DNA from 4 places in the Streptomyces sp. NPDC104226 genome. Region 1 is predicted to be linked to each of the others. Evidence: riboswitches for the same ligand, from Rfam matches in the RefSeq annotation. Region 1 holds a riboswitch; each other region holds the start of a gene.
What was found. Region 1 has a riboswitch for cobalamin ahead of metE (5-methyltetrahydropteroyltriglutamate--homocysteine S-methyltransferase). Riboswitches for the same ligand answer to the same signal wherever they lie in the genome.
Positions count from the first base shown of each region.

Region 2: another riboswitch for cobalamin. It lies ahead of ACZ60J_RS24275 (ribonucleoside-diphosphate reductase subunit alpha); the one in region 1 lies ahead of metE (5-methyltetrahydropteroyltriglutamate--homocysteine S-methyltransferase).
Region 3: another riboswitch for cobalamin. It lies ahead of ACZ60J_RS08250 (ABC transporter substrate-binding protein); the one in region 1 lies ahead of metE (5-methyltetrahydropteroyltriglutamate--homocysteine S-methyltransferase).
Region 4: another riboswitch for cobalamin. It lies ahead of ACZ60J_RS10960 (ribonucleoside triphosphate reductase); the one in region 1 lies ahead of metE (5-methyltetrahydropteroyltriglutamate--homocysteine S-methyltransferase).

Region 1 is NZ_JBVJMS010000014.1:48,754-54,543, reverse strand. It holds gene ACZ60J_RS34750 (Pls/PosA family non-ribosomal peptide synthetase) at 1-415, shown strand, start outside; gene ACZ60J_RS34745 (M1 family metallopeptidase) at 490-1,827, shown strand; gene ACZ60J_RS34740 (hypothetical protein) at 1,844-2,275, opposite strand; gene ACZ60J_RS34735 (DUF1269 domain-containing protein) at 2,366-2,857, opposite strand; cobalamin riboswitch at 3,072-3,297, shown strand; gene metE (5-methyltetrahydropteroyltriglutamate--homocysteine S-methyltransferase) at 3,471-5,790, shown strand, end outside.
Region 2 is NZ_JBVJMS010000007.1:517,247-523,036, forward strand. It holds gene ACZ60J_RS24260 (helix-turn-helix domain-containing protein) at 1-15, opposite strand, end outside; gene ACZ60J_RS24265 (hypothetical protein) at 97-312, shown strand; gene ACZ60J_RS24270 (ribonucleotide-diphosphate reductase subunit beta) at 309-1,328, opposite strand; gene ACZ60J_RS24275 (ribonucleoside-diphosphate reductase subunit alpha) at 1,328-3,724, opposite strand; cobalamin riboswitch at 3,885-4,013, opposite strand; gene ACZ60J_RS24280 (GNAT family N-acetyltransferase) at 4,079-4,576, opposite strand; gene ACZ60J_RS24285 (CstA-like transporter-associated (seleno)protein) at 4,665-4,862, opposite strand; gene ACZ60J_RS24290 (carbon starvation CstA family protein) at 4,859-5,790, opposite strand, start outside.
Region 3 is NZ_JBVJMS010000002.1:648,338-654,127, forward strand. It holds gene ACZ60J_RS08230 (N,N-dimethylformamidase beta subunit family domain-containing protein) at 1-655, shown strand, start outside; gene ACZ60J_RS08235 (VOC family protein) at 782-1,171, shown strand; gene ACZ60J_RS08240 (ABC transporter ATP-binding protein) at 1,161-1,997, opposite strand; gene ACZ60J_RS08245 (FecCD family ABC transporter permease) at 2,009-3,064, opposite strand; gene ACZ60J_RS08250 (ABC transporter substrate-binding protein) at 3,061-4,053, opposite strand; cobalamin riboswitch at 4,107-4,246, opposite strand; gene ACZ60J_RS08255 (helix-turn-helix transcriptional regulator) at 4,253-5,200, opposite strand; gene ACZ60J_RS08260 (hypothetical protein) at 5,386-5,559, shown strand; gene ACZ60J_RS08265 (LexA family protein) at 5,747-5,790, opposite strand, start outside.
Region 4 is NZ_JBVJMS010000003.1:227,656-233,445, reverse strand. It holds gene ACZ60J_RS10970 (hypothetical protein) at 1-330, opposite strand, end outside; gene ACZ60J_RS10965 (glycoside hydrolase family 71 protein) at 690-2,405, shown strand; cobalamin riboswitch at 2,527-2,666, shown strand; gene ACZ60J_RS10960 (ribonucleoside triphosphate reductase) at 2,710-4,488, shown strand; gene ACZ60J_RS10955 (anaerobic ribonucleoside-triphosphate reductase activating protein) at 4,485-5,171, shown strand; gene ACZ60J_RS10950 (aminotransferase class V-fold PLP-dependent enzyme) at 5,262-5,790, shown strand, end outside.

The DNA.
Region 1 (5,790 bases):
CAACGAGCTGGCCGACACCTTCGTCGAGGTCCTGGCCGTGCCGTGGCTGGTCGGTTCGGTGCCCGGGACGCCGCTGCTGTCCCTGTGGCTGCGCGGACTCGGCGCCCGGATCGGCCGGGGCGTGTGGTGCGAGAGCTACTGGCTGCCCGAGACCGACCTGGTCGTCCTCGGCGACGCGGTCAGCGTGAACCGCGGCTGCGTGTTGCAGACGCACCTCTTCCACGACCGGATCTTGAGGACGGATACTGTGGTCCTGCGTGAGGGCGCCACCCTGGGCCCGGGCGGAATCGTCCTGCCCGGGAGCACGGTCGGGGCCCGCAGCACACTGGGTCCCGCCTCCCTCGTGATGGCCGGGGAATCCGTTCCCGCCGACACCCGCTGGCTGGGCAACCCGATCGAGGCGTGGCGGCCCTGACGGGCGGGTCCGACAGGACGGGCCCGGCACCACCAGCACGTCGTACGAGCACAACGCAGGGAGCGGAAGCGGCAGTGAACGGCCAGAAGACAGCGGCGTCGGACCCGTACTTTCCGGCCAACGGCGACCCCCGTTACCGCGTGCACCGGTACGAACTCGCTCTGGAGTACCGTCCCGGCCCCAACCGGCTCGCCGGGACGGCCCGGCTCAGCGCGATCGCCGGGCGGGCGCCGCTCACCGAGTTCCACCTCAACCTGGCCGATTTCAAAATAGGCCGAGTCCTGGTGAACGGCCGCGCGCCGCACTACAGCCACCGCGGCGGCAAGCTCCGCGTCCGTCCGCCCAAGCCGCTGCCCGCCGGCGCCGCCTTCACGGTGGACGTGCACTGGTCGGGCAATCCCACCCCGGTGCGCAGCCCCTGGGGCGGGCTCGGCTGGGAGGAGCTGACCGACGGCGCGCTGGTGGCCAGCCAGCCGGTCGGCGCGCCGTCCTGGTACCCCTGCAACGACCGGCCCGCGGACAAGGCCTCGTACCAGATCTCGGTCAACACGCCCTCCGCCTACACCGTCGTCGCCGGCGGACGGCTGCTCACGCGGACGACCCGCGCCTCCACGACCACGTGGGTGTACGAGCAGCCGGCGCCGACGTCCACGTACCTGGTCGGCCTGTCGATCGGCATGTACCAGACGGTGCTGCTCGGCGACCCCGGGCTCGGCGGGGTCCCGCAGAGCGCCCACGTACCGGCGCACCTGCTGCCCCGGTTCTCCCGCGACTTCGCGCGGCAGCCCGCCATGATGCAGCTGTTCGAGGAGCTGTTCGGCCCCTACCCCTTCGGGGAGTACGCCGTGGTCGTCGCCGACGAGGAGCTGGACGTGCCGGTGGAGGCGCAGGGGCTCTCCCTGTTCGGCGCCAACCACGTGGACGGCGTACGGGGCTCCGAGCGGCTCATCGCCCACGAGCTCGCGCACCAGTGGTTCGGCAACAGCGTGACCATCGCCGACTGGCGGCACATCTGGCTCAACGAGGGCTTCGCGAAGTACGCGGAATGGCTCTGGTCGGAGCGCTCCGGCGGCCGCTCCGCGCACGAACTGGCGGCCGCCGCACACCGCTTGCTGTCCGGGCAGCCGCAGGACCTGCTGCTGGCCGACCCGGGACGTAAGCTGATGTTCGACGACCGCCTCTACCAGCGCGGCGGCCTGGCCGTGCACGCGATCCGCTGCGCGCTCGGCGACGGCCCGTTCTTCCGCATGCTGCGGGAGTGGGCCACCGTGAACCGCCACGGCGTGGTCACCACGGCCGGGTTCACCGCACACGTGGCGCGTTTCGCGACCGCCCCGCTGGAGGACCTGCTCGCATCCTGGCTCTCCACCCCGGCCCTTCCCCCGCTGCCCGCGCCTGCCGGGGCTGTCTAGGCCGGCCCGGTGGGGGTCACGGGCACGTGACGCCGGCCGAGGCTGCGACGAGGGTCTCGTCGATCTTCTGGATCTGGGGCTTCAGCTGGGTCAGGGCCTGCGATCCGGTGGTGTCGCCGGGGAGGTTCCCGAAGCCGGACTTGAGATCGCCGACGGCGGATCCCACGGCCGACTTCTTCGCGGCATCCAGGTCCTCGAGGGAGGAGGAGACCTTGTCCCAGTCCGTCTGGACGGCGTCGACGGCGTCCTTGATCTGGTCCTTCGTCGCGGAAGCCGGGTCCAGCGCCGCCAGCTTGGCCTGATCCCCCTTGAGGGTGGAGAGGCCGGTGCAGAGCTCCGAGGCGGCATGGGTCGCCTGCGCCTTGGGGCTGGGGTCGTCCGAGGAGCACGAGGTGAGGAACAGGACCGCGGTGGCGCCCAGGGCTGCGGTGATCGGGAGACGCTTCATGGAAATCCTTACCAGTTCGGAATTCTGTGGCCCGGGGCCGGGGGAGGGGCCCCGGTCGCGGGCCACGGTGTCGGTTCGGGCGACGGACCCTCAGGCCGCGAAGACCTCGCGGAGCTGCTGCTCCTGCGCGCCGGAGAGGTTGGAGCGGACCAGCTGTGCCTGACCGCCGGGGAAGGCGCCGCGCACGCGCTCGACCACGGCGTCGGAGGAGAGCAGGAACAGCGCGGAAGTCCCGGGCTTCACCTCGGACTTCACCTCTTCGATGAACTGGTCGTCGATGCCGACGTCGGACAGCGATCCGCCGATGGCCCCGGCCGCCGCACCCACGGCGGCGCCGAGCAGCGGAACGAAGAAGAGGAGCCCGAAGAGCATCCCCCAGAAGGTGCCGGAGAGCGCGCCGGCTCCCGTGAGGCTGTTCAGCTGCTGGGTCTTGGGCTTCTTGGCATCTGTGCGCCAGGTGACGACCGCGGCGTCGTGCACCTGTATCAGCTGTTCCTTCTGCAGGGCGAGCAGGGCGGACTCCGCCTGCTGCGCGCCCTCGGGCGTGGGGAACTTCCAGACGGTGAGGGTGGTGGATGCCACGTAACACTCCAGTTCATGGGCGGTGTTGCCGGCATCCAGTACAACCCACAATCGGACAATTGACCACAATTAGTTCTTTCGTGACCTTTGGTCATCTGTCGGGCCGTCAGCGTCATTCGCCCGTTCGGCGGTACCCGACCGCCCGAGGCCCGTCGTGTCTCATGTCACCGTCCGGCATGTGGAAAGCCGTGCCCACCGGGCGGCCGCCCGCCCTACTGTGGACCTCGCAGCTGGTTCGCCCCCGTCCGCCAGGCGGGACGCGTCGTAAGAGGGAACCCGGTGGGAATCCGGGACTGCCCCGCAGCGGTGAGCGGGAACGACCGCCGTCATACGCACTGGGACCGGAACCGGTCCTGGGAAGCGACGGCCAGTAGGAGCCCGCCGGGAGACCGGCAGGCGAGCCCGCGAGTCCGAAGACCTGCCCGTTGCCCGTGCGCGATCGACCGCGCACGGCTTCCCGGTGACCTCGTGGGCGGGTCGGCGTGCACCTCAGGCGGATCCTCCCGTCGCGTACCCGGCCGTACGCGACCCCGGCGGTCCGCCCGCTGCGGCACCCTTCGCCTCCGCGACCCGTCACCGGGTTCATGGAGACACGCTCGCGAAGGAGAGTTCCGTGACCACCGAGTCCGCAGCCGCGCCCGTACGGGCCACCGTCTACGGCTACCCCCGCCAGGGACAGAACCGGGAACTGAAGAAGGCCGTCGAGGGCTACTGGAAGGGCCGCGTCACCGCCGAAGCCCTCCGCGCCACGGCCCGCGACCTGCGCCGCACCAACTGGGCCCAGCTCGCCGGGGCCGGCATCACCGAGGTTCCGACCGGCGACTTCTCGTACTACGACCACGTCCTGGACACCACGGTCATGGTCGGCGCCATCCCCGACCGCCACCGGTCCGCCGTCGCGGCGGACGCCCTGGACGGATACTTCGCGATGGCCCGCGGCACCCAGGACGTGGCCCCGCTGGAGATGACCAAGTGGTTCGACACCAACTACCACTACCTGGTCCCCGAACTCGGGCCCGACACCGTCTTCACCGCCGAACCCGCCCGGCAGGTAGCCGAGTTGAAGGAAGCCCTGGCCCTCGGCCACACGGCCCGCCCGGTCCTCGTCGGACCGGTGACCTACCTCCTCCTCGCCAAGCCCGCACCCGGAGTCTCCGCCGGCTTCGAGCCGCTCACCCTGCTCGACCGGCTGCTCCCCGTCTACGCCCAGGTCCTCGCGGAGCTGCGCGCGGCGGGCGCCGCATGGGTCCAGCTCGACGAACCGGCCCTGGTCCAGGACCGCACACCGGCCGAACTGAACGCGGCGGCCCGCGCCTACCGCGAGCTCGGCCGCCTCACCGAACGCCCCAAGCTGCTCGTCGCCTCCTACTTCGACCGGCTCGGCGACGCCCTGCCCGTCCTGGCCAAGGCGCCCGTGGACGGACTCGCCCTCGACTTCACCGACCGGGCCGCAGCCAACCTCGACGACCTGGCCGCCGTCGGCGGAATCCCCGGCAAGCGCCTGGTCGCGGGCGTGGTCAACGGCCGCAACATCTGGATCAACGACCACCAGAAGTCGCTGACCACCCTCGGCACCCTGCTCGGCCTCGCCGACCGGGTCGACGTGGCCGCCTCCTGCTCCCTGCTGCACGTCCCGATCGACGCCGACGCCGAGCGGGACACCGACCCGCAGATCCGGCGCTGGCTCGCCTTCGCCCGCCAGAAGGCCACCGAGATCAGCACGCTGGCCCGCGGACTGGCCGGGGGCACCGACGCGATCGCCGCCGAACTCGCCGCGAACCGGGCCGACCTGGCCTCCCGTACTGCCTCCCGGATCACCCACGACCCCGCCGTACGTGCCCGCACCGCGGCGATCACCGAGGCCGACGGCCGCCGCGCCCAGCCCTACGCCGAACGCGCCGCCGCCCAGCGCGCCCACCTCGGCCTGCCGCTGCTCCCCACCACCACCATCGGCTCCTTCCCGCAGACCACGGAACTGCGCACCGCCCGCGCCGACCTGCGCGCCGGACGCATCGACACGGCGGCCTACGAGGAGCGCATCCGGGCCGAGATCCGCGAGGTCGTCTCCTTCCAGGAGAAGGCGGGCCTCGACGTGCTCGTGCACGGCGAGCCCGAACGCAACGACATGGTGCAGTACTTCGCGGAACAGCTCACCGGATACCTCGCCACCCAGCACGGCTGGGTCCAGTCCTACGGCACCCGCTACGTCCGCCCGCCGGTCCTCGCCGGGGACGTCTCCCGCCCCGACCCGATGACCGTCCGCTGGACCACGTACGCCCAGGCGCAGACGGCCAAGCCGGTCAAGGGCATGCTCACCGGCCCGGTCACCATGCTCGCCTGGTCCTTCGTACGCGACGACCAGCCCCTCGGCGAGACCGCGCGCCAGGTCGGACTCGCCCTGCGCGACGAGGTCGGCGACCTGGAAGCGGCCGGTACGGCGGTCATCCAGGTCGACGAGCCCGCCCTGCGCGAAACGCTGCCGCTGCGGGCCGCCGACCACGCCGACTACCTGGCGTGGGCCACGGAATCCTTCCGCCTCACCACCAGCGGCGTCCGGCCGGACACCCAGATCCACACCCACATGTGCTACGCGGAGTTCGGGGACATCGTCGAGGCCATCGAGCACCTCGACGCCGATGTCATCAGCCTGGAGGCGGCCCGCTCCCACATGCAGGTCGCCGACGAGCTCGCCGGCGTGGGCTACCCGCGCGAGGTCGGCCCCGGAGTCTGGGACATCCATTCCCCGCGCGTCCCCTCGGCCGGTGAAGCGGCGGCCCTGCTGCGCAGGGGACTCGGGGCGATCCCCGTCGAACGCCTCTGGGTCAATCCCGACTGCGGGCTGAAGACCCGCGGCTGGTCCGAGACGAGGGAGTCGCTGGAGCACCTCGTCGAGGCCGCCCGCCGCGTGCGTGCGGAGCTCCGGCCGAACGCCT
Region 2 (5,790 bases), on a different contig from region 1:
GGAAGGCTTCAGCATGACCCCAGTGTGGCAGTAATTCGCCCTTCCATGACAGTCCTGCCACTGTCCGGTTCCTCCCGCCTTGGCGAGAGTGGAGTCATGAACACGTTCCTCGACTACCTCCTCGTCCTGGCCGTCGCCGCCCTCCTGGCGGGCCCCGCCCTCTACGGCGCCCTGCGGGAGCACCGCACCGACCGGCAGATCCGCACCGCCGCCGCACGCCGGGAACAGCAGGGCGCCCCCGCCCGAAGCCCCGGTCACCCCGGTGCCGCTCCCCACGGGCGGGGGCGCCGTCAGCAGATGAAGGCCGCCTAGAAGTCCTCGTCCAGGTCGACCGTGCCCTCGACCGCCACCTGGTAGGCCGACGGGCGGCGCTCGAAGAAGTTCGTCAGCTCCTGGACGCCCTGGAGCTCCATGAAGGTGAACGGGTTCTGCGAGCCGTAGATCGGCGGGAAGCCCAGGCGGACCAGGCGCTGGTCCGCGACGCACTCCAGGTACTCGCGCATGGACTCGGTGTTCATGCCCGGCAGGCCGTCACCGCACAGGTCCCGGCCGAACTGCAGCTCCGCCTCCACGGCCTCCTTCAGCATGTCGGTGACCTGCTGCTGGAGGGCGTCGTCGAAGAGCTCCGGCTCCTCCTTGCGGACCGTGTCCACGACCTCGAAGGCGAAGTTCATGTGGCAGGTCTCGTCGCGGAAGACCCAGTTGGTGCCCGTCGCCAGACCGTGGAGCAGGCCGCGGGAGCGGAACCAGTACACGTACGCGAAGGCACCGTAGAAGAACAGGCCCTCGATGCAGGCGGCGAAGCAGATCAGGTTCAGCAGGAAGCGGCGGCGGTCGGCGGCCGTCTCCAGACGGTCGATCTTCTCCACCGAGTCCATCCAGCGGAAGCAGAACTGCGCCTTCTCGCGGATCGACGGGATCTCCTCGACCGCGTCGAAGGCGGCCGCGCGGTCGTCCGGGTCGGGCAGGTAGGTGTCGAGCAGCGTCAGGTAGAACTGGACGTGCACGGCCTCCTCGAAGAGCTGGCGCGACAGGTACAGGCGCGCCTCCGGGGAGTTGATGTGCTTGTACAGGGTCAGGACCAGGTTGTTCGAGACGATCGAGTCGCCCGTCGCGAAGAAGGCGACCAGCCGGCCGATCATGTGCTGCTCGGAGGGCGTCAGCTTCGCGAGGTCCGCGACGTCCGAGTGGAGGTCGACCTCCTCGACGGTCCAGGTGTTCTTGATCGCGTCCCGGTAGCGCTCGTAGAAGTCCGGGTAGCGCATGGGGCGCAGGGTCAGTTCGAAGCCCGGGTCGAGGAGGTTCTTCGTGGTGTCGGTGGTGCTCATTACTGGCATGCCTCGCAGGACTCGGGGTTTTCAAGGGAGCAGGCCAGCGCGTCGGCGTCGACGGCCTGCGGGAGCGGAGCGGCGGCCGCCGGGACCGTGCTGCCGGAGGCGGCGCGGGCGATCTTCGTCGCGGGGCGGGAACGCAGGTAGTACGTGGTCTTCAGGCCCTGCTTCCAGGCGTACGCGTACATCGAGCTGAGCTTGCCGATGGTGGGCGTCTCCAGGAACAGGTTCAGCGACTGGGACTGGTCGAGGAACGGGGTGCGCGCCGCCGCCATGTCGATCAGGCCGCGCTGCGGGATCTCCCACGCCGTGCGGTACAGGTCGCGCACCTCCGCGGGGATCCAGCCGAAGCCCTGGACGGAGCCGGAGGACTCGCGAAGCGCCTCGCGGGTCTGGGCGTCCCAGACGCCGAGCCGCTTGAGCTCCTCCACCAGGTAGCCGTTGACCTGGAGGAACTCCCCGCTCAGGGTCTCGCGCTTGAAGAGGTTGGAGACCTGCGGCTCGATGCACTCGTACACGCCCGCGATGGAGGCGATGGTCGCCGTCGGGGCGATGGCCAGCAGGAGCGAGTTGCGCATCCCGGACTGCGTGACGCGGGCGCGCAGCGCGTCCCAGCGCTCCGGCCAGTTCAGCTCGACGTCGTAGTGGTCGGGGTGCAGGACGCCGCGGGCCGTGCGGGTCTGCTCCCATGCCGGGAGCGGGCCGTTGCGCTCGGCCAGGTCGCAGGAGGCCTCGTAGGCGGCGAGCATGATGCGCTCGGAGAGCTTCGTGGACAGGGCCTTCGCCGCGGGGGAGTCGAAGGGCAGCTTCAGCTGGAAGAAGACGTCCTGGAGGCCCATCGCGCCCAGGCCCACCGGACGCCAGCGGGCGTTGGAGCGGCCGGCCTGCTCGGTCGGGTAGAAGTTGATGTCCACGACGCGGTCGAGGAAGGTGACCGCGGTGCGGACGGTCTCGTCGAGCCGCTCCCAGTCGATGTCCCCGCCGTCGGCCCCCTGGACCACGAAGGCGCCCAGGTTGACCGAGCCGAGGTTGCAGACGGCCGTCTCGCCGTCGTTGGTGACCTCGATGATCTCGGTGCAGAGGTTCGAGGAGTGGACGACGGTGCCCGGCTCGGCGGTCTGGTTCGCCGTGCGGTTGGAGGCGTCCTTGAAGGTCATCCAGCCCTGGCCGGTCTGCGCGAGGGTGCGCATCATCCGGCCGTACAGGTCGCGGGCGGGCATGCTCTTGCGGGCCAGGCCCGACTCCTCGGCCTTGCGGTAGGCGGCGTCGAACGCGTCGCCCCACAGGTCGACCAGCTCGGGGACGTCGGCGGGGGAGAACAGCGACCAGTCGGCGTCGGCGTTCACACGGCGCATGAACTCGTCCGGCACCCAGTGGGCCAGGTTCAGGTTGTGGGTGCGGCGCTGGTCCTCGCCGGTGTTGTCGCGGAGCTCCAGGAACTCCTCGATGTCCGCGTGCCAGGTCTCCAGGTAGACCGCGGCGGCGCCCTTGCGGCGGCCGCCCTGGTTCACGGCGGCGACGGAGGCGTCCAGGGTCTTCAGGAACGGCACGATGCCGTTGGAGTGGCCGTTCGTCCCGCGGATCAGCGAACCGCGGGCGCGGATGCGGGAGTACGAGAGGCCGATGCCGCCGGCGTGCTTGGAGAGGCGCGCGACCTGGTGGTAGCGGTCGTAGATCGAGTCCAGCTCGTCCAGCGGGGAGTCCAGCAGGTAGCAGGAGGACATCTGCGGGTGGCGGGTGCCGGAGTTGAAGAGCGTGGGGGAGGACGGCAGGTAGTCCAGGCGGCTCATCAGCCGGTAGAGGGAGGCGACTTCCTCGACGGCCTGCACGGAGTCGTTCTCCGCGAGGCCGCAGGCCACGCGCAGCATGAAGTACTGGGGGGTCTCGATGACCTGGCGGGTGATCGGGTGCCGCAGCAGGTAGCGGCTGTGCAGGGTGCGCAGGCCGAAGAAGCCGAAGCGGTCGTCGGCGCCCTCGGCGAGCGCGTGCTCGACCAGCGCGTCGAGCCGGTTCGCGTGCAGGCGTACGAAGTCCGCGGTGCGGTCGGCGATGAGCCCCTCGCGGTGGCCGACCTCGACGGAGTCGGAGAAGGAGGTGGAGCCCTGGCCGGCGGCCTCGTCGCGGACGGCCAGCGTCAGCAGGCGGGCGGCGAGCCGGGAGTACGCCGGGTCCTCGGAGATCAGCCCGGCGGCCGCCTCGGTGGCGAGCGTACGGAGCTCCGCCTCGTCGGCGGCGGCGCTGCGGCCGCGCAGCGCGGCGGCGGCGACCCGGCCGGGGTCGGTGTCGGGCAGGTCGGCGGTCAGCTCGGTGAGCGTGCGCAGGAGCGCGGCCCCCGGACCCTCGTAGGCGGACGGGTCGGACTCGGCGCGCGGTGCGGAAGGCGCGATGGTCACGGGGGGAGCTCTCCCTCGCTCGGCTCCGGGATCACCGTTGGTGCGGGGCGCGAGGGGGCGCACGTGGGGGCGCGCGTGCCTGGCAGGGCCGTGCGCGTGCACCACGTGGCGTCCACCGGCCCAACCGCGAGGCCCGGACGTGTCTGCACCCGGTTCGGACGAGCCGGGCGCACTGTCGGCAGGTCCTCGGACTTGCGGATGCACCGAGCGGGTCGGTGCATTTCATACCGTTGCGGGACAGTTCCGGATTCTCACCGGATTCCCCTGCGACGACAGCGAGCATGAGCATACATGTGGGGGCCGGTGCTCGCGGTAGCCCCCACATGTTGTGTCGCTCCTCGCGGACGGCAGGCCCTAGAGCTCCAGGCGGTAGGTGAGCAGCGGCAGCCCCGGAACCGGGTACCAGTCCCGCTCGGGCGTCCGTACGAAGCCCAGCCGGTCGTAGATCCGGTGCGCCCCGAGCATCTTCTCCGTGGTCGACAGCACCAGGTGGCCCACGCCCTCCAGCTCCCGGGCGCGGTTCACGCAGGCCCGTACGAGGGCCTCGCCCGCGCCGCGTCCGCGCGCCGCCGGGGAGACGGCCAGCATCCGGAACTCCGCCTCGCCGGGGCCTGCGATGTCGCAGAGCGGGCTGCCGGGAGGGGCGAAGGTCACACCGCCGAGCAGCGTGCCCTCGTACTCCGCTACGAGCACCTCGCCGTCGGGAGCCCGGCCGGCGACGTCGCGCAGCCGGCTCAGGTAGGGGTCGTCCTCGGCGAAGTCGAGCAGTCCGTCGTCGAGGTACGCCCGTGCGGTGATCTCCCCGAGCTCTTCGTATTCGGCGGCCGCCGCCGTCCTGATGATGATGTCCATGGCATCGAGTGTGCGCCAGGGCAGGAAAAGAGGCCGCCGCGTTCCGTCGGGTGGACGGAACGCGGCGGCCTCTCGGCTTCCCGCCGGTTCAGCAGCAGCGGAACCCTTCGCGCGGGTCGCCCTCGCGGGCGTCCGTGCGGGCCCGTTCGAAGTCCCGGCGCGACGGGACCACCGCGTCCGGGTCGTGCGTACGGGCGTGGGCCACGTAGTGGTCGTAGGCCGCCTCGCCCGAGAACTCCCTGACGAAGAACCGGGCCCGGCCCAGCACGTGGCGCAGGCGCGTCACGCGGGTTCCCGTACGGAGTCCTGCGTGCGGCCCCCGCCCGAGTCGAGTCCGGCGGCGGCGAGTTCGGCCCGCTCCTCGTCGGTCGGGATCAGACCGGCCGGGGCGACGATCTTGGACTCGGTCCACGGGACCTCGGCGAGCGTGACCGACTCGGGCTTGCGGATGGCCGCCAGACAGGTCCGGGCGGCGTCCACGAGCACGATGATGATCAGCAGGGCGAAGAACACCGACAGGACGCCGTCCACCGTGGCGTTGGTGACCACGGTGTGCATCTCGTCCATGTTCTTGGCGGGCTTGAGGACCTTGCCCGCCTCGATCCCGTCCTGGTAGACGTCCCGCTGCGCGAAGAAGCCGATCTTCGGGTTGTCGGAGAAGATCTTCTGGTAGCTGGCGGTGAGCGTGACGGCCAGGTCCCAGGCCAGCGGAACGCCCGTCACCCAGGCCCACTTGAGGCGTCCGGACTTGATCAGCAGGGTGGTGCAGACGGCCAGGGCGACGGCCGCGAGCAGCTGGTTCGCGATGCCGAACAGCGGGAAGAGCTGGTTGATGCCGCCCAGCGGGTCCTTGACGCCGACCCACAGGAAGTAGCCCCAGCCGCCGACGACGACCGCGCTGGCGAACCAGACGCCGGGCTTCCAGCTGACGTCCTTGAAGGACTTGTGCACGTTGCCGAGGGTGTCCTGGAGCATGAAGCGGCCCACGCGGGTGCCGGCGTCCACGGTCGTCAGGATGAACAGGGCCTCGAACATGATCGCGAAGTGGTACCAGAACGCCTTCATCGAGGCGCCGCCGATCACGGCCGAGAAGATCTCCGACATTCCGAGTGCGAAGGTCGGAGCGCCGCCCGTACGGGAGAGCAGGCTGGTCTCCTCCACGTCCTTCGCGGCCTGGGCGAGGGCCTCGGGGGAGATGGCGAAGCCGAAGTTGG
Region 3 (5,790 bases), on a different contig from region 1:
CGCGGGCACCAACGTCGCGATCCTGGGCGCGAACTGCTGCTACCGCCGGATCCGGCTGGAGGCCTCCGAGCTCGGTCCGGACCGCACGGTGGTCTGTTACAAGTCCTCCTACGAGCAGGATCCCGGCTTCAAACGGGGACACCCCGCCACCGTCGACTTCCGTTCCCCGCCGGCCGCCGACCCGGAGAGCTCGCTGCTCGGCGTGATCTACGACGGTTACCCGGTGGACGCCCCCTACGTGGTGACCAACCCGGGCCACTGGCTCTTCGAGGGCACCGGCGCGAAGGCCGGCGACAGTTTCCCGCACCTGGTCGGGGTGGAGTACGACAAGGTCAACACCGGTTTCAGGACCCCGCGCCCGATCGAGATCCTGGCCCACTCCCCCGTGGTCTGCGACGGCCGCCCCAGCCACCAGGACACGGCGTACTACACGACGCCGAGCGGCGCCGCCGTCTTCGCGACGGGGACGATGCGCTGGGTGGAGGCCCTCGACGCGAAGGGGGACGGCCGCAGCGGAGCCAACCACGGACTGGACGCACGCTCGGGCGCCCTGACCACCCGGGTCACGGAGAACCTGCTCCGCGCCTTCGCCGCCGGGCCGGCGGGACGGACGCACCCGGCACAGGACAACGTGAAAGCGGTGTACGGGGCCTAGGCCGTACACAATCCGCTGGACTCCCCCCGTAAGGGCTGTTTAGGATCATGTCGCGGCATCGCGTGTCGGTCACCGGCTGGGTGAGACATGGAGGTGCCGGGACATGCCTTTCGGAGGCATCCACTCATGGCTGTTCAGCTCAACCACACGATCGTCCACTCCCGTGACCACCGGGAGTCCGCCGAGTTCCTGGCCTACCTCCTCGACCTGGAGGTCGGAGCCCCCTGGGGCCCCTTCATCCCGGTCGAGATCTCGAACGGCGTCACCCTGGACTTCGCGAACATTCCCACCGGGTCCATCACGCCTCAGCACTACGCCTTCCTCGTCTCGGAGGCCGAGTTCGACGACGCCTTCGAGAAGATCAAGCGGGGGCGGATCACCTACTTCGCCGACCCGCACGGGCAGCGCCCCGGCGAGATCAATCACAACGACGGCGGCCGCGGTGTCTACTTCGAGGACCCCTCGGGCCACGGCATGGAGCTGATCACCGTCCCGTACGGCGGCTTCAAGGAGTAGGTCCGCCTTCCTCCGGGAGGTAGACGATGGTCGGCGCCCCCGTCGTCGGGTGGACGCCGATACGGGTGCGGACTCCGTAGACCTCGGCCAGCAGGCCCTCCGTCAGCACCTGTGCCGGGGTGCCCGAGGCCACCACGCGGCCGCCCGCCAGGACGTACAGGCGGTCGCAGTACATCGCCGCCAGGTTGAGGTCGTGCAGGACCAGCAGGGCGGTGGCCGGCAGGGCGCGGACCAGAGCGAGGACCTCCAGTTGGTAGCGGATGTCCAGGTGGTTGGTCGGTTCGTCCAGGGCGAGCAGGCCCGGGTCCTGGACCAGGGCCCTGGCCACCAGGGCGCGCTGGCGCTCGCCGCCCGAGAGCCCGTCGAAGCGGCGGCCCGCGAGGGCCGCCGCGCCGACGGTCTCCAGGGCCCGCGCGACGCGACGCACGTCGTCGGGTCCGTCCTGCTCCCAGAACCGCTTGTGGGGGCTGCGCCCCATGGCGACCACCTCCCGCACGGTGAGCCCGAACGTACCGGCCGCGTCCTGGGGCACCACCGCCACCCGCCGGGCCCGGTCCTTGGCGCCGAGCGAGGCCGCGTCCACGCCGCCCAGCAGGACGCGCCCGCCGGTCGGGCGCAGGGCGCCGTAGACGCAGCGCAGCAGTGTCGTCTTGCCGCTCCCGTTGGGGCCGACGACGCCGACCGTCTCGCCGGGGCGGGCCGTGAGGTCGATCCCGTGCAGCAGCGGCTGCCCGTCGATCGCGTACCGCACGGCCTCGACGGCGAGTTCCGCAGGCCGAGCCTCTCCCGCGGGGCCCACACGGGCTTCCGGTCCTGCCTGTCGCATCCGTCCCGCCGTCATCCCACGACCCCTTCGGTACGGGTGGACCTGCGCAGCATCCACAGGAAGAACGGCCCGCCGACCAGTGCCGTGACCACGCCCACCGGGATCTCCTCCGGTGCGGCGGCGGTACGGGCGATCAGGTCGGCCAGGGTCAGGAACACCGCCCCGCCCAGCGCGGCCACGGGCAGCAGCGCCCGGTGCCCGGCGCCGACGGCCATCCGGGCGGCGTGCGGGACCATCAGTCCGACGAAGCCGATCGCCCCGCTGTAGGCCACCAGTACGCCGATGACCAGCGAGGTGAGGACGAACACGGCGGCCCGGAACCGGCCCGTGTCCAGGCCGAGCGTCTGGGCGCCCTCCTCGCCCGCGAGCAGCAGGTCGAGCGGCCGGGCCAGGGCGACGAGCAGCCCGGTGCCGAGGAGCAGGGCCGTGGCGGGCAGGGCCAGTTCGCTCCAGCGCGCCCCGCCCAGCCCGCCGAGGGTCCAGAACAGCACGCTGCGGATCTGATCGGGATGGGCGGCCAGCACCAGGACCAGGCTGGTCAGGGCGGAGAGCACGTACTGGACGGCGACTCCGGCGAGGATCAGCCGGCCGGTGGTCATGGTGCCGCCGCGCCGGGCCATCGCGTAGACGGCGACGAGCGCGCCCATCGACCCGGCGAACGCGGCGAGCGGTACCGCGGCGCCGCCCGCGGAGCCGAGGAAGCCGGCGCCGAAGACGATCACCAGCACCGCCCCGGCCGAGGCCCCGGAGGAGGCCCCGAGCAGGAACGGGTCGGCGAGCGGATTGCGGACGAGGGCCTGGAGCACGGTTCCCGCGACGGCGAGGCCCGCGCCGACGACGGCTCCGAGCAGGACGCGCGGCATGCGGACGTCCCACACGATCGCCCCGAAGGCGCCCGTGCCTCCTGCGGGTCCCGGCCCTGCGAGCACGATGTCGAGCACCTGGCCCGGAGGGATCCGTACCGGCCCCAGGGCCAGGCCCGCCAGGGCCGATGCGGCCAGCGCGGCGCCGAGCAGGGCCAGTACGACGGGGGTACGGGTGAACGCGCGGGCGGCCCGGAGCCTCACGGGGCGGCGGGGTGGAGCTGGCCGCCCAGCGATTCGACGGCGTCGGCGACGCGTACGCCGAGCACGGCCGAGGACAGCGGCAGCACGACGAACCGCTGGTTCTTGACGGCGGGGACCTGCGCCAGCGCCGGGTCGTTGAGCAGGCGCTGCTTCTTGGCTTCGACGGTGGTGCCGCCGTAGTCGTAGATGAGGACGACCTCGGGCCGCCGCTCGATGACCTTCTCCCACGACACGTCGCCGAAGGTGTCGTCGAGGTCGGCGAACACGTTCGTGCCGCCCGCCAGCGCGACGATCTCGTTGCCGATGCCCTTGCCGCCCGAGGTGAAGGCGGAGGCCTCGCCCGAGTCGTAGACGAAGACGGCGGGCTTGGCCCGGTCCTTCACACGGGCGCTGACGGCTTCGATGCGGCGCTGTTCGTCCGCGATGAGCCGTTCGCCGCGCTCGGGCACGCCGAAGGTCCGGGCCACCTCGGTGATTTCGGTCCTGAGCTGGTCGAGGCCGACCTTGCCCTCGGTGCAGTACTCCACGCTGAGCCGGGAGTTGATGCCGGACTTCGCGAGCCCCTCGCGGTCGCGGCCCTGCGCCTTGTCGAAGGCGCTGGAGTAACCGCCGTACACGAAGTCGGGGTTGGCTCCGAGGAGGATCTCCTTGGAGGGGTACTCCTTCGCCAGCACCTTGATCTTGTCGTACGCGGGCCGGTAGGCGGGCAGTACGGCGTCGTCCAGGTAGGCCGTCCCGACCGTCCTGCCCTCCAGGCCGAGGGCCAGGAGGATCTCGGTGGCGTGCTGGTTCATGGTGACCGCACGCTGCGGCGGTGCCTGATAGGTGCTGGTGACACCGCAGTTGGTGACCGTGTACGGGAATCCGGGCGCGGCGCCCGCCTCCGCCTTCGCGTCCTGCGCCGGGGATGATCCCGCGCAGGCGACCAGCGGTATCAGGAGGGGGACGGGCAGGAGTGCGCGCAGCAGCGCACGGGGGTGCCAGGACATGGCGAAGCCTCTCCGGGGGATCCGCGTCCCCTGGTCGAACGGCCGAATGATCGGCCCGAAAGAGGCGGTGCGTCAGTGTCTGACTCCCGGGTCCCCGCACGGGGACGACCGGTCACAGTGGCGGGACCGCACCGGATTCGCACCGGTTTCCTGTCCTGCACCGCCTGGATAACGCGGCCCAGTCTGCCAGAAGGGCGTGTCAGCGGTGCGCGCGCACCGCATCGGCGACCCGGGAGGCGAGGGTGCGCAGGGCCTCGTCGGAGGGTGATCCCGGTTCGGCCGTGTAGAGGTAGAGGGTCTGGTCGGGGTCGTCCGGGAAGGCGAAGGACTCGTACTCCAGGGCCAGTTCGCCGACGACCGGGTGCCGGAAGCGCTTGGTCCCGTGGGTGTGTTCGAGCACGTCGTGCCCGGCCCACCAGCGCCGGAAATCCGCATCGGCCGTGCCCAGTTCCTCGACGAGCGGGCTCAGATCCGGATCGTACGGGCGCCGGCCCGCGTAGAACCGCAGCGCGGCGACGGCTGCGCGCGCGGCCCCCTCCCAGTCGGCGAAGAGCCCGCGGGCTGCGGGGTCAAGGAAGAGGAACCGCGCAAAATTGCGCCCGCCGCCACCGGGTGCGCCCGCCTCCGGGGGGTCGGTCTCCGCGGCTCCGAAGTCGGCGTACAGCGCCTCGGCGAGCCGGTTCGCGGCCAGGACCTCCAGCCGGTGCCCCATGATCATCGCCGGGGTGCCGTCCTCCAGGGCGTCCAGCACCCGGTACAGGCCCGCCCGGACCCGCTGCGGGCCGCCGGCTCCCGCGCGGCCGGAGGCTCCGGCCGCCGCGCCGGCGGCGCGCCCGGGCCCGGGGGCCGGCTGCGGCCGGGCCAGGCCGAAGAGGTGGGACCGCTCGGTCGCGTCGAGCCGAAGCGCCCGGGCCACGGCGTCGAGGACCTCGTCGGAGACGTGCTGGGTGCGGCCCTGCTCCAGCCGCGTGTAGTAGTCGACGCTGACCCCCGCAAGCTGCGCGACCTCCTCCCGCCGCAGCCCGGGCACCCGCCGCCGCCCCGGATGCGCGGCGGCCCCCACCTCCTCGGGCCCGATCCGGGCACGCCGGGAACGCAGGAAGTCCCGCAGGTCCGAACGGGGCTCGCGCCCGGCGCTGGCGTTCATGCCCCCAGGCTAGGTGCTCCTGATCACTCCTGGCCCCAGCAGACCCTGCGGGGTGCTCCGGCCGCTGGGTGAGGACCCGTAGCCTGACACGTGAACGTTCTGGAAGGATCAATTCCACAGGGGTTGACGCAGGCATGTGCCAGGCGGATCGTGGGCGCCTCAGCCGACCGAACGCTGGAGGGCCCATGACCGACGAGTACCGCACCCGAGTGATGACGCTGTCCGACGGCACCCCCCTCCGCACAGTCCTCGGGGGAGCAGACGCGGACCTGAGTGATGCCGAGATCCTCGAGCGGTACCCGCGCGTGGCCGAGATCCTGGCGCGCTGGGAGCTCGACGACGCCGGGCCGACCGCCTGACCAGTGCGGACGACCCTCCCGACCTACCCGCGGGAGGTTCCCCCCGCCTACCACGCCGCCCGTTGTCAGTGGGCACGGCTAGCGTGGACACATCACATCGGCTCTAGCTAGCGGGGATGCTGCTGCGCCGGTTGTACCGCCCGTCGGGCCCTTCGGGGACAGCGACCGACGGGCGGACCCATGCCGGCTACCCGGGCTCGGCGAGCAGCCGGGTGGCAGCCGGGGTCAGTT
Region 4 (5,790 bases), on a different contig from region 1:
CAGGACCCGCAGCCCGGGAGCCACGGCGAGCAGCTCGCGCAGCCAGTCCAGGGCCTCGGACGCGAGGTGCTCGCAGCCGTCGAGGACGAGCAGCATGTCGCGCTCCGCCAGCCACGACGCCGCGTTCGTCGTCCCGCACGGCAGGAACGGCATGCCCGGTACGCAGCCCAGCGAAGCCGTCAGGTCGCGGACCCCGAAGCGCCGGTCCATGGACACCACGGCCACGCCGTCGTAGAAATTGGACGAGAGCCGCTGCCCTATCTCCCGTACCACCTGGCTCCGGGGCTCGCGGGACCGTCCGGTGACGGTCAGCACTCTGCCCCGCCGCACGGCGGTGAAAAGACGGGACAGCTCTGTGGAGGCAACCGGGCACGTACCGGCTCCTCTGGAATCCCTCATCGGCACGATGCCCCCCTGCATGCGTGACCAGGTGCGGCAAGAGTGTTGTTTCAAGCCGCATCTAGATGATTATGCGCCAGTTCTATCGGATGGCTAGGGGAATTCCCTATTCCGGTGAAACGCCCGTGCCGCCCGGTGATCGCAGGAGATGTACACCCGACGCGGCTTTGTCCATTCCCGCCGCCCCGACCCCCGGGGAACGGTTGTCCGGGGGCGGGGAATCCGCTGTACTGCTGCTGTGCGGCCCGAGGTACGGGCTTGGCGCGGGCATATGCGGGGGAGGGGTCAGGATGAGTGCGGACCGGCGTCGGGCAGGGCGGGGCGCGAGACCCGAGTCGCACAGGCGCCGTGCGGGCTTCCGTCGCCGAAGACCCCTGCTGAGCCTCTTCCTGTCCGCCTTCCTCCTCGTCGGCGTCGGCGCCGCGACGGGCATCGCCTGGGAGCCCCGCACCGTCGCCGACGCACGGGCCCGCTCCGGACCCGGCCCGGTGGACACCCTTCCCGGCACCCCCGGCGACGGCCCCTCGCCGGCCGCCGGCGGCCCCGGCGCCACCGGCCCGGCCGCGAGCGACCCGCAGAGTCCCGGCGGGCAGACCCCGGCCCCGAAGGCCCAGGGCTCCGGCCCGGACGACGCGGCGCGCCCCACGGGGGCCCTGCCCTTCGACATGCCCCAACCGGCCGTGCTGCGCTCCGGCGCCGCCGGCAAGAAGCTGGTCTTCGCCCACTACTTCACCCCGTACCCGCTCTCCCTGGACAACGTCGGCGCCGACGCCGACTACTACACCCGCAACTACCTGAAGCCGGACGGCGAGAACGGCAAGCACGCGCGCTACGGCGGCCTGCTCCGCGACCGCCCGCTGCCCGTCCCGCCCAAGGACGGGGACTGGGAGCTCGCCAACCTCCGGCAGGAGGTCCGGACGGCCCGCGCCGCAGGCATCGACGGGTTCACCCTCGACCTGCTCTCTCTGACCGGGAAGAACCGGGAACGCTGCAACCTCCTGATGGAAGCGGCCCGTTCGGTGGATCCGGCCTTCAAGATCATGCTGATGCCGGACATGACCTCCCTGGGCACCGACGACCCCGCCGTGCTCGCCGACCTCCTCGCGGAACTCGGCAGGGCCCCGGCCGCCCACCGGCTCCCCGACGGCCGACTGGTCGTCTCGCCGTTCAAGGCGGAGGAGAAGAGCCCCGCCTGGTGGACCGGGGTCATGGACCTCCTGAAGTCCCGGCACGGCATCCGTACCGCCTTCGTCCCGCTCTTCCTCGACTTCGGCGCCCACAGCAGCGCGTTCGAGCCCATCAGCTACGGATTCTCCGAGTGGGGCAGCCGCAGCTACGTCGGCCAGGAGAGCTCCACGCGCGACGTCCGGCGCGCGCACGCCGCGGGCAAGATCTGGATGCAGCCCGTATCGGTCCAGGACGCCCGCCCCAACCAGGGCATCTACGACGAGGCCGGCAACACCGCGACCCTGCGCGCCACATGGAACCGCGCCATCGAGGACGGGGCAGACTGGGTCCAGCTCGCCACCTGGAACGACTACAGCGAGGGCAGCCAGTTCGCGCCCTCCCTGCACAACGGCCATGCCTACCTTGACCTTTCCTCCTACTACCTCACCCGCTTCAAGACGGGCCGCTGGCCGGAGATCGTCCGCGACACGCTCTACCTGAGCTCGCGCACCCAGTTCGCCGCCGCCGACCCGAGCGGCAGCCAGTCCCTCGTGATGGCGCTCCGGGGCGGCAGCGCCGCGGCCCGGGACACGGTGGAGGTGCTGAGCTTCCTGACCGCGCCCGCGAGCATCCGTACGGCCGTGGGAGCGGCCGAGGGCGCGCACGCGGCCCCGGCCGGGGTCCACTCCGAGCTGCTGCCCCTGGCGCCGGGCGTCGGCGCGGCGTCCGTGGTGCGGGGCGGCAAGACCGGGGCCCGGGTGGAACTGCGCCACCGGGTGGAGCGGACGGTGGAGGTGCAGGACCTCCAGTACTACGCCGCCACCAGCGGCCGGAGCTGAGGCTGCAGGGCTCCGGTGCGCGGCCGGAGGGCTCCGGGCGCGTCCGCAGGGGCTGAAGTCCCTTGCCTCGGGACCTTGGTCACCCCATATGTAGTGGTGGTGCTCGGCCGTCGCATCTATATGTAGTGTTGGCTCTGCCGGTTCGGCGGGCCTCTCCCCGACCGAGGCAACAGGGAACCCGGTGGGAATCCGGGACTGCCCCGCAACGGTGAGTCCGCCACGGCGGACGAGTCCGACACCTGCCGGCACGGGGTTTCGCACAAGCCCGCCATTCTTCCGTGCCGAGCCTCGTGGGAGGGCTGCCGTGACTGCTGTCGTCGATGCCGTGGAAACCGTGACCGAGTACCTGGACCGCCGGGACTGGCGGGTGAACGCCAACGCCAACCAGGGCTACTCGCTCGGCGGACTCATCCTCAACGCCGCGGGCAAGGTCACCGCGAACTACTGGCTGGAGCAGGTCTATCCCGCCGCCGTGGCCCGCGCCCACCGTGAGGGCGACCTCCACATCCACGACCTGGACATGCTCTCCGGCTACTGCGCCGGCTGGTCCCTGCGCACCCTGCTCACCGAGGGCTTCAACGGGGTCCCCGGCCAGATCGACTCCGCCCCGCCCAAGCACCTGTCCTCGGCCGTCGGCCAGATCGTGAACTTCCTCGGCACCCTGCAGAACGAATGGGCGGGCGCCCAGGCGTTCTCCTCCTTCGACACGTACCTGGCGCCCTACGTCCGCCTGGACGCGATGACGTACGACCAGGTCAGGCAGTGCATCCAGGAGCTCGTGCACAACCTCAACGTGCCCTCGCGCTGGGGCACCCAGACCCCCTTCACCAACCTCACCTTCGACTGGACCTGCCCCGAGGACCTGCGCGAACAGGTCCCGGTGGTCGCGGGGGAGGAGACCGGCTTCACCTACGGCGAGCTCCAGGCCGAAATGGACATGATCAACCGGGCGTACATCGAGGTGATGACGGAGGGCGACGCCGCCGGGCGGGTGTTCACCTTCCCCATCCCGACCTACAACATCACCCGCGACTTCCCCTGGGAGAGCGAGAACGCCGAGCGGCTCTTCGCGATGACCGCCAAGTACGGTCTCCCGTACTTCCAGAACTTCATCAACTCCGCGCTCGAACCCCACATGATCCGCTCCATGTGCTGCCGGCTCCAGCTCGACCTGACCGAGCTGCTCAAGCGCGGCAACGGCCTCTTCGGCAGCGCCGAGCAGACCGGCTCGCTCGGTGTGGTCACCCTCAACTGCGCCCGGCTCGGGCACCTGTACGCGGGCGACGAGGCGCGGCTGCTGGCCGAGGTGGACCGGCTGTGCGAGCTCGCCAGGGACAGCCTCGAACTCAAGCGGATCACCGTCCAGAACCTGATCGACGGCGGCCTCTTCCCCTACACCAAGCGGTACTTGGGCACCCTGCGCAACCACTTCTCCACCATCGGGGTCAACGGCGTCAACGAGATGGTCCGCAACTTCAGCGGGGACGCGTACGACATCACCGATCCCGCGGGGCACGCCCTCGCGGTCCGCCTCCTGGACCGGGTCCGGGCCCGGATGGTCGACTTCCAGGAGAGCACCGGCCACCTGTACAACCTGGAGGCCACCCCCGCCGAGGGCACGACGTACCGCTTCGCGAAGGAGGACCGGGCGCGCTTCCCCGGCATCCTCCAGGCCGGCACCGACACCAACCCGTACTACACCAACTCCTCCCAGCTGCCCGTCGGCTGGACCGACGACCCCTTCGAGGCGCTGGAACGCCAGGACGAACTGCAGGGCAAGTACACGGGCGGCACCGTCCTGCACCTGTACACCCCCGAGCGGATCCCGACGGCGGAGGCCTGCCGCAAGCTGGTCCGGCGCTCGCTGGAGACCTTCCGGCTCCCGTACCTGACGGTGACCCCGACCTTCTCCATCTGCGCGGACCACGGCTACCTGGCGGGGGAGCAGCCCCACTGCCCCACGTGCGGGGCGGCGTGCGAGGTCTGGACCCGGGTCATGGGCTACCACCGCCCGGTGTCCTCCTTCAACATCGGCAAGAAGGGCGAACACGCCGAGCGCGTCCACTTCAAGGCGGCGGTGTGAGCGGCGGGGCGGCCCCGGACGGGGCGGCCGTCGATTCGACCGGCGCTGCCGCCACCGGCGCGGCGGCCTCCGGCGACGTCATCCGCATCGGAGGCTGGTCCCGGCTGTCCACCTGCGACTGGCCCGGAAGGCTGGTCACCACCGTCTTCTGCCAGGGCTGCCCCTGGCGCTGCGGCTACTGCCACAACCCCGGCCTGCTGCCGGCCCGGGCCCCCGCCGCCGTCTCCTGGGACGAGGTGCTCGGCCACCTCGCCCGCCGGACGGGGCTGCTCGACGGCATCGTCTTCTCGGGCGGGGAACCGCTGCTCCAGCGCGGCCTGCCTGGGGCCGTACGGGAGGCCCGCGCACTGGGCCTGGAGGTCGGCCTCCACACCGGGGGAGCCTTCCCCCGGCGCCTGGCCCGGCTGCTGGATGCGGACCTGCTGGACTGGGTCGGCTTCGACGTCAAGGCCCCGCCCGGCCGCTACGAACGGGTCACCGGCATCGGCCACGCGGCCGCCGCGGCGGAGCGCAGCCTGCGCCTCCTGCTCGCCTCGGGGGTTCCCCACCAGCTCCGCACCACGGTGGACCCGGCCCTCCTGGACCCGCCCGCCATGGCCGACCTGGACGCCTGGCTGGCGGAGCTGGGCGCCGGGTCCACCCACCGCCAGCAGGTGCGCCCCCCGGCCCCGGCCGCGGGGTAGGGGGGTGGGGGTGCCGTCGCGGGCGGTCTGCGGGCATGATCGGCCCGACGACCACGACAGCCGCGCGCCGCACCCACGGAGGTCACATCCATGAACGATCCGGTCCCGTCCGCAGCACCCCTGCCGTCCGCCGCACCGGCCCGCCCCGCCGAATTCCCCGCCGGGCGGAGCCTGTTCCGGCTGGACCCGGCGGTCAGCCACCTCAACCACGGCTCCTTCGGAGCCGTACCGATCCCCGTGCAGGAGGCGCACGCGGCCCTGCGCGCCCAAGCGCACGCCGACCCCGACGCGTTCTTCATCGGGGCCCCCGACCGGCTCGTCGAGGCCCGGTCGCGGATCGCCGCCCGTCTGGGTGCCGACCCGGACGGCATCGCCTTCGTGTCCAACGCCACCGAGGCCGCCAACGTGGCCCTGGACGCCGTGGAGTTCGCCGCCGGGGACGAGATCCTGGTCACCGACCACGGCTACGGCACGGTCGTCGCGGCCGCGGCCCGCCGCGCCCCGCTCACCACCGTGGCCCTGGGCACCGACCTGCCCGACGAGGACGCCGTACGGGAAGCCGTGCTGGCCGGAGTCACCCCGCGCACCCGGGTCGCCGTACTCGACCACATCAGCTCGC